2 linked regions of the Variovorax paradoxus genome follow. The protein of the gene in region 1 interacts with the protein of each later gene in a pairwise test. Links are inferred from orthologs where the notes say so. Each region holds a gene or a part of one and is shown on either strand. Other genes may lie near its edges.

Evidence for each region.
Region 2: the proteins of cysK (region 1) and cysE interact in binary tests that used the Escherichia coli proteins (3 or more experiments, as listed by UniProt). The link is inferred for Variovorax paradoxus from one-to-one orthologs.

What each region holds. Positions count from the first base shown.
Region 1 is NZ_CP102931.1:5,803,257-5,807,094, reverse strand. The notes cover bases 1,087-3,838. They hold cysK (cysteine synthase A), read right to left. Parts: upstream 3,047-3,838; coding sequence 2,126-3,046; downstream 1,087-2,125. Other genes in these bases: NWF24_RS27380 (MarR family winged helix-turn-helix transcriptional regulator), read left to right, coding at 3,647-3,838; NWF24_RS27395 (NAD(P)/FAD-dependent oxidoreductase), read right to left, coding at 1,087-2,049. Also shown: NWF24_RS27400 (VUT family protein), read right to left, coding at 1-382; more of NWF24_RS27395, read right to left, coding at 382-1,086.
Region 2 is NZ_CP102931.1:4,466,756-4,470,584, forward strand. What follows is about bases 556-3,298. They hold cysE (serine O-acetyltransferase), read right to left. Parts: upstream 2,441-3,298; coding sequence 1,670-2,440; downstream 556-1,669. Other genes in these bases: NWF24_RS21080 (heavy metal translocating P-type ATPase), read right to left, coding at 556-1,106; cadR (Cd(II)/Pb(II)-responsive transcriptional regulator), read left to right, coding at 1,177-1,647; NWF24_RS21095 (RNA methyltransferase), read right to left, coding at 2,525-3,256. In the rest of the region: more of NWF24_RS21080, read right to left, coding at 1-555; NWF24_RS21100 (inositol monophosphatase family protein), read left to right, coding at 3,369-3,829.

The DNA of each region.
Region 1 (3,838 bases):
CCGCGATCACCGTGGCCACCAGTGGCGCGCGCCACCAGAGGCCGCGCCGCAGCCGGTCGAACACGCAGATGTCGAGCAGCTGGGAGGCAATGAAGGCCAGCCCCGAGGCCGCCGCGATGCGCACCGGCGCGAGCAGCAGCGAGATGCCCACGGCGACGGCAAAGCCGACCCATGCCACGCGCCGCGCCATGCCGGGGCCGAAGCGCCGGTTGACGAGGTCGCTCACGAGGTATGCCACCGGGTAGGTGAAGGCGCCCCAGGTCAGCCAGTCGTTGATGGCGAACTGCACGAGGATGTTGGAAGCCAGCACCACGGCTGCCATCGCGAGCGTGGCGGCGGTCAGCTGGCCGAGGGTGGGGCGCTCGAAGTGCATGACTTGCATCAGACGCTCGCGGTGCGTTCGCGTTCGGCCTCGGCCAGCACGCCGTGCGCCACGGCCTCGGCCACCTTGATGCCATCGACACCAGCCGACAGGATGCCGCCCGCGTAGCTCGCGCCTTCGCCGGCAGGGTAGAGGCCGCGCACGTTGAGGCTCTGGAAGTCGTCGCCGCGCGTGATGCGGATGGGCGACGAGGTGCGCGTCTCGACGCCGGTGAGCACCGCGTCGTGCGTGTCGAAGCCCTTGATCTTGCGGCCGAAGGCGGGAAAGGCCTCGCGCATGGCTTCGATGGCGTAGGCGGGCAGGGCCTTGTGCAGGTCGGTCGGCGTCACGCCCGGCTTGTACGACGGCATCACGCTGCCGAGCGCCGTAGAGGGCTTGCCGGCGATGAAGTCGCCCACCAGCTGGCCCGGCGCGCGGTAGTCGCCGCCGCCGAGCACGAAGGCATTGCTTTCGAGTTCGCGCTGCAGCGCGATGCCCGCGAGCGCATCGCCAGAGGAATTGGATTCCCATCCTGGGAAGTCACGTGGGTCGATGCCCACCACGATGCCCGCATTGGCGTTGCGCTCGTTGCGCGAGTACTGGCTCATGCCGTTGGTGACTACGCGGCCCGGCTCGCTGGTGGCCGCGACCACGGTGCCGCCTGGGCACATGCAGAAGCTGTAGACCGAGCGGCCGTTGCTCGCGTGGTGCACCAGCTTGTAGTCGGCCGCACCGAGCAGCGGGTGGCCCGCATGGCGGCCCCAGCGTGCGCGGTCGATCAGGCCTTGCGGATGCTCCACGCGAAAGCCAATGGAGAAGGGCTTGGCCTCGATGTGCACGCCGCGCTTGTGCAGCATCTCGAAGGTGTCGCGCGAGCTGTGGCCGAGCGCCATCACGACGTGGTCGGCGCGCAGCTCGCTGCTTTGGCCGGTCGTCTGGTCGAGCACGGTGAGGCCGCGAAGGTGTCCGTCTTCGATGTGCACGTCGGTCACGCGCTGCTCGAAGCGGATCTCGCCGCCAAGCGCCACGATCTGCTCGCGGATGTTCTCGACCACCTTCACCAGCTTGAAAGTGCCGATGTGCGGATGCGCGACATAAAGAATTTCGGGCGGCGCGCCAGCCTTCACGAACTCTTCCATCACCTTGCGGCCGAGGAAGCGCGGGTCCTTGATCTGGCTGTAGAGCTTGCCGTCCGAAAAGGTGCCGGCGCCGCCTTCGCCGAACTGCACGTTCGACTCGGGGTTGAGCACGCTCTTGCGCCACAGGCCCCAGGTGTCGCGGGTGCGCTGGCGCACGGTCTTGCCGCGTTCGAGCACGATGGGCTTGAAGCCCATCTTCGCGAGCATCAGCGCCGCGAAGATGCCGCAGGGGCCGAAGCCGATCACCACCGGCCGCGCCGTGCCTTCGGCTGCATTGGCCGGCGGCGTGTAGCGCATGTCTGGAGCGCTCTGGATGTGCGGGTGGCCCGCGTGCTTCGCGAGCAGCGCGGCTTCGAGCTTCGCGTCGGCCAACTGCACGTCGCAGATGTAGACCGTGAGCAGTTCGACCTTGCGCGCGTCGAAGCTGCGTTTGTAGACGGTGTGGGAGGCGATCGCGTCGAGCGGAACGTCGAGCGTCCTGGCGATCAGGGTGACCAGCGCGTCGGGCGCGTGGTCGAGCGGGAGTTTGAGTTCGGAGATTCTCAGCATGGCGGCGTAGGGCTTGTGTTTATCAAGCAGGCCGCGCATTTTACGCGCCGAGGGCGCTATGAAAGCTATAGCTGGATCAGGCGGGCAGGAAGCCTTCGACCGAAAGGTATCGCTCGCCCGTGTCGTAGTTGAAGCCCAGCACCACCGCATCGGGCGCCAGCGAGGGCAGCTTCTGCGCGATGGCAGCGAGCGTGGCCCCCGACGAAATGCCGACCAGAATGCCTTCCTCGCGCGCGCAGCGGCGGGCCATTTCGCGCGCTGGTTCGGCGTCGACCTGCAGCACGCCGTCGAGCAGCGAGGTGTCGAGGTTCTTCGGAATGAAGCCCGCGCCGATGCCCTGGATGGGGTGCGGCGCCGGCGCGCCGCCGGAAATGACGGGCGAAGCCACCGGCTCGACCGCGAACACCTGCAGCTTCGGCCACTTCTTCTTCAGCACCTGCGCCACGCCCGTGATGTGGCCGCCCGTGCCCACGCCGGTGATCAGCACGTCGATGCCGTCAGGGAAGTCAGCCGCGATTTCCTCGGCCGTGGTGCGCACGTGCACTTCGACATTCGCGGGGTTGTTGAACTGCTGCGGCATCCACGCGCCGGGCGTACCGGCCACGATTTCCTCGGCGCGGGCGATGGAGCCCTTCATGCCGTTGGCGCGCGGCGTCAGGTCGAATGAGGCGCCGTAGGCCAGCATCAGGCGGCGGCGCTCGATGGACATGCTGTCGGGCATCACCAGGATCAGCTTGTAGCCCTTGACGGCCGCCACCATGGCAAGGCCGATGCCGGTATTGCCCGAGGTGGGCTCGACGATGGTGCCGCCGGGCTTGAGCGCGCCGCTCTTCTCGGCGTCTTCCACCATCGACAGCGCGATGCGGTCCTTGATCGAGCCGCCGGGGTTGGCGCGCTCCGACTTGATCCACACCTGCTGCTTCGCATTGCCGAACAGTCGGTTGATGCGGATGTGCGGTGTGTTGCCGATGGTCTCGAGGATGTTCTGGGCCTTCATGGATGGAGTCTCCTTGGATCAATGCGTTTGTCGGACGAACAGCGCGCATTGTGAGACCAGCCCGAAGGCGCGCTCGGGTAGAGGCGATAATCCGCCCCGTGAAGCACGCCAGACCGCCGCTGGTGCAAGTCTCGAAAGAGCGCACTGGAGGAACGTCCGGACTGCATAGGACAGCGCAGGAGTTAACGACTCTCCACCGTGAGGTGAGGATCAGAGCAACAGAGACGAGCCGATTAAGTTCGGGTGAAACGGGCAATCTCTGCGCGCAGCAACACCAAGTAGGCCAGTATTGAGGTGGTTCCGCTGAGCTGGCGGGTAGGTGGCATCGAGCCGTCTGGTGACAGACGGCCCAGAGTAATGGCGGTCACGTCGAAGGCTTCGCAAGAGGCCTTCGATGCACAGAATCCGGCTTATCGGCGGGCTTCACACTTTTCTTCTTTCTCCCGTTCCATTTTTTCGCGCCTTCGGCCCTGAAGGCGGGCGGCAGCCTTGCCGCTGGCAAGGATTGGTAGTTACCCGTACAATCGATAGCATGCTAATTAATAGGCGGCTATCGTGAGCGACCAACCCAACCCTCAACCGACGCGCGAACAGGCGCTGATGCGGCTCGGCACGTCGCTGGCGGTGCTGCAGCGCGGTTACCGCGCCGCGGCGGACAAGGCGGTGGCGCACGTCGGCGTGTCGCAGACGCTGGCCTACCCGATCGTGATGCTCGGGCGCATGAACGGCGAGGTGCGCCAGGGCGTGCTGGCCGAGGCGCTGGGCATCGAGGGGCCGTCGCTGGTGCGCTCG
Region 2 (3,829 bases), 1.3 Mb from region 1 along the record:
TGCGTCGGCGCGCGCGAGCCCTGTGCCTCTTCGACTGCATGGATGATGCGTGCGAGCGTGGTGTTGGCCGCCACGGCCGTCACGCGAAACTCCAACGCAGCAGTCTGGTTGATGGTGCCCGCGAACACCGGGTCGCCGATGGTCTTGTCGACCGGAATGCTCTCGCCCGTGACCGGTGCCTGGTCGATGGCGCTGATGCCGGCGGTGACAACGCCGTCGAGCGGCACGCGTTCGCCGGGGCGGATGCGCGCGATGGTGTCGAGTGCCACGGTGTCGGCCATCACAGCCTTCCAACTTCCGTCGGCCTGCTTCACTTCGGCCTGCTCGGGCGCGAGCGCCAGCAGGCTCTGGATGGCGTTGCGGGCGCGGTCCACAGCGCGGGCTTCGATGAGCTCGGCAATCGCATAGAGCGCCATTACCATCGCGGCTTCGGGCCACTGGCCGATGATGAAAGCGCCCGTCACGGCCACGGCCATCAGGGCATTGATGTTGAGGCGCCCGCGCACCAATGCGCCGAAGCCCTTCTTGTAGGTGTCGAGTCCGGCAAGGCCGATGGCGCCCAGCGCGAGCACCATCTCGGCGGCCATGAAGCCCTTGCCCTCGAGCCCCATGAAGGAGATCGACTCGGCCGCGACGGCCAGCACCAGCGCGGCGACGAGGCGCGCGAGGCCCATGCTCATGCCCGCGATGCGCACTGGCGCGACGGGTTTCGCGCCTGTCGCTTCGACTACAGGCTCGGGCTTGAAGCCGGCCTTGCGGATTGCATCGAGCGCCAGGGGCAAGGCAGCGGCATCCACCGTGATCGCCATCGTGCGTTCGCCGAGGCGAAAGCGCAGGCCCTGGACACCGGCTACCGGCTCCAGCGCGCGGCGGATTTCGGACTCTTCGACGGCGCAATCCATCGTGGGAATGCGAAAGAGCAAGGCGCCCTTCGGAATTTCGGCCGTATCGACGGCGGGCGACGAGCCGCAGACCGGGTTGCCGCAGCAGGAGGTTTCGGCCGGGGCATGCGCATGCGCGTGTCCGTGCGCATGGCTGTGACCATGGTCGTGATCGTGCGGGTGAAGGGCCGGAGTGACCGGGTTCAGAGTGTTCTGATTCGTCATGGAATCGATTGGAAACCCTGAAGCAGGTGTAGAGTCAACCGCTCATTTCCACTCGTACATTTGCCGCATCATGAAAATCGGTGAACTGGCCAAGGTCGCGAACACGCCGGTCGAAACCATCCGGTACTACGAGCGCGAGCAACTGCTGCCCGAGCCCGCGCGCACCGACGGCAACTACCGCATCTACGACGAAGACCACGCCCAGCGCCTGGGTTTCATCCGCCGTTGCCGCTCGCTGGACATGACGCTCGACGAAATCCGCAGCCTGCTGAAATTCCGCGATGCACCGCAGGAAGACTGCGGCGAGGTCAACCAGCTGCTGGACGACCACATCGGCCACGTGGCCGCGCGCATCACCGAGCTCAAGACATTGGAAAAGCAGCTGAAGGCGCTGCGCCAGCAGTGCTGCGGCCCCGAATCGGCGAGCGCCTGCGGCATCCTGCAGGAACTGGACACCGCCGCGCTCGCACCCGAGACCTTCAGTCAGCACGCAGGCCACGTGCATGGGGCGCTGCATGCGCCCGCCAAGCGCGCCGGCTAGTCAGGCCGGCTGACCAGGCTTGCTATTTGCCGATGAGCTGTGTGAGCTTGTCTGCCTCGAAGCTCTCGTCGCGTGCCGCATCGCCGGGCACGCAGTCCTTGGTGCCGGGCTGCGCCGACAGCTTCTCGATGGCCTGCCACAGCAGCGCGATCTGGTGCTCCTGCCCCGATGCGCTGTCGACCAGCCCGCGCAGCGCCTGGCTCAGCGGGTCGTCGTCCTGCGTGATGCCGTAGGCGGAGAACTTCTGCGGCTCGGCCACGTCGGCGCTCTCGTCGGTCTTCGACGGGATGATGCGTGCGGGAATGCCCACCGCCGTCGCCCCAGCCGGCACCGGCTTGATGACCACCGCATTGCTGCCGATCTTGGCGCCGTCGCCAACGACGAACCCGCCAAGCACCTTGGCCCCCGCGCTCACCACCACATTGCGCCCCAGCGTCGGATGCCGCTTGGTGCCCTTGTAGAGCGAGGTGCCGCCCAGCGTCACGCCCTGGTAGATGGTGCAGCCGTCGCCAATCTCTGCCGTCTCGCCGACCACCACGCCCATGGCATGGTCGAAGAACACCCGCTCGCCGATCTTGGCCGCCGGGTGAATCTCGATGCCGGTCATCCAGCGCGCCCAGTGCGCAATGAAGCGGGCCGGCCACTTGAAGCCATGCGTCCAACAGGCATGCGCCCAGCGATGCAGCACCACGGCATGGAAGCCGGGGTAGACCGTGATCACTTCCCAGGCGCTGCGGGCGGCCGGGTCGCGTTCGAGGATGCACCGGATGTCGGCGCGCAGTCGAGAGAACATCGCTGCCTTTTGTCGTTATATCGATATGGGGCGGGCAGTCTATAACCCGCCGTCATCGCTTACAGGCGATAAGGTTTTAAAAGGCTACGAGCCTCGCGGCGGGCGGGTGGCGTCGCTCATGGCCTTGGCAATGCCGCGCAGAATGTGGATCTCTTCCGGCGTGGGCTGGGCGCGGTTGAAGAGCTGCTGCAGCCTCGGCATGAGCTTCTTCGGCGCCTCGGGGTCGAGAAAGCCGATCTCCACCAGGGAGCGTTCCCAATGGTCGAGCATGCCGGCCACGGCCTGCGCATCGGCCGCCTGCACCGGGTTGATGGCCTCGCGCACCTCGTAGCCGCCGAGCGCCAGCCGCCATTCGTAGGCGACCACCTGAATGGCCGCACCCAGGTTCAGCGAGCCGAACTTCGGGTCGGTCGGGATGCTCAGCGCCACGTTGCAGCGGTAGACGTCTTCGTTCCGCATGCCGAAACGCTCGGAGCCGAACAGGAAAGCCACATGCTGGTCGCCCTGCTTCGCCAGCGGCTCCAGGTGCTCCCGGGGCGTGCGCGTGGGCGGGCCGAAGTCGCGCGGAATCATGGCCGTGGCGCACAGGTGGGTCACGCCGTCCAGGGCTTCGTCCAGCGTTTCGACGATGCGGGCGTTGGTCAGCACGTCGAGCGCGCCGCTCGCGCGCTGGATGGTTTCCTCGCGCCGCAGCACGTTGGCCCAGCGGGGAGCCACCAGCACGAGGTCGTCGAAACCCATGGTTTTCATGGCGCGGGCGGCGGCGCCCACATTGCCGGCGTGGCTGGTCTGGATCAGGATGAAACGGGTGCGCATGGCGGGTTTGGAGACACTAACGGGCGGAGCCGGTAAAATGCCCGATTCTCGCCGCCCGCATCGCCGGGTCGCCTCCGGGGGACCAACCCCACCGTTCTTCTCACAATCCAGAATGTCGTCCCCCAACCTGCATCCCATGCTCAACGTGGCCGTCAAGGCCGCACGCGCCGCCGGCGCGATCATCAACCGCGCCGCCCTCGACGTCGAGGCCGTGCGCATCTCCCAGAAGCAGGTCAACGACTTCGTCACCGAAGTCGATCACGCCAGCGAGAAAGCGATCATCGAGACGCTGCTTGGCGCATACCCGGGGCACGGCATCCTGGCCGAAGAATCGGGCACCGAATACGGCGCCAAAGACTCCGACTACGTCTGGATCATCGATCCGCTCGACGGCACCACCAATTTCATCCACGGCTTCCCGGTGTACTGCGTGTCCATCGCGCTGTCGGTGCGCGGCAAGATCGAGCAGGCCGTGGTGTACGACCCCACCCGCAACGACCTGTTCACCGCCACCAAGGGCCGCGGCGCCTACATGAACGAGCGCCGCATCCGCGTGTCGAAGCGCACCCGCCT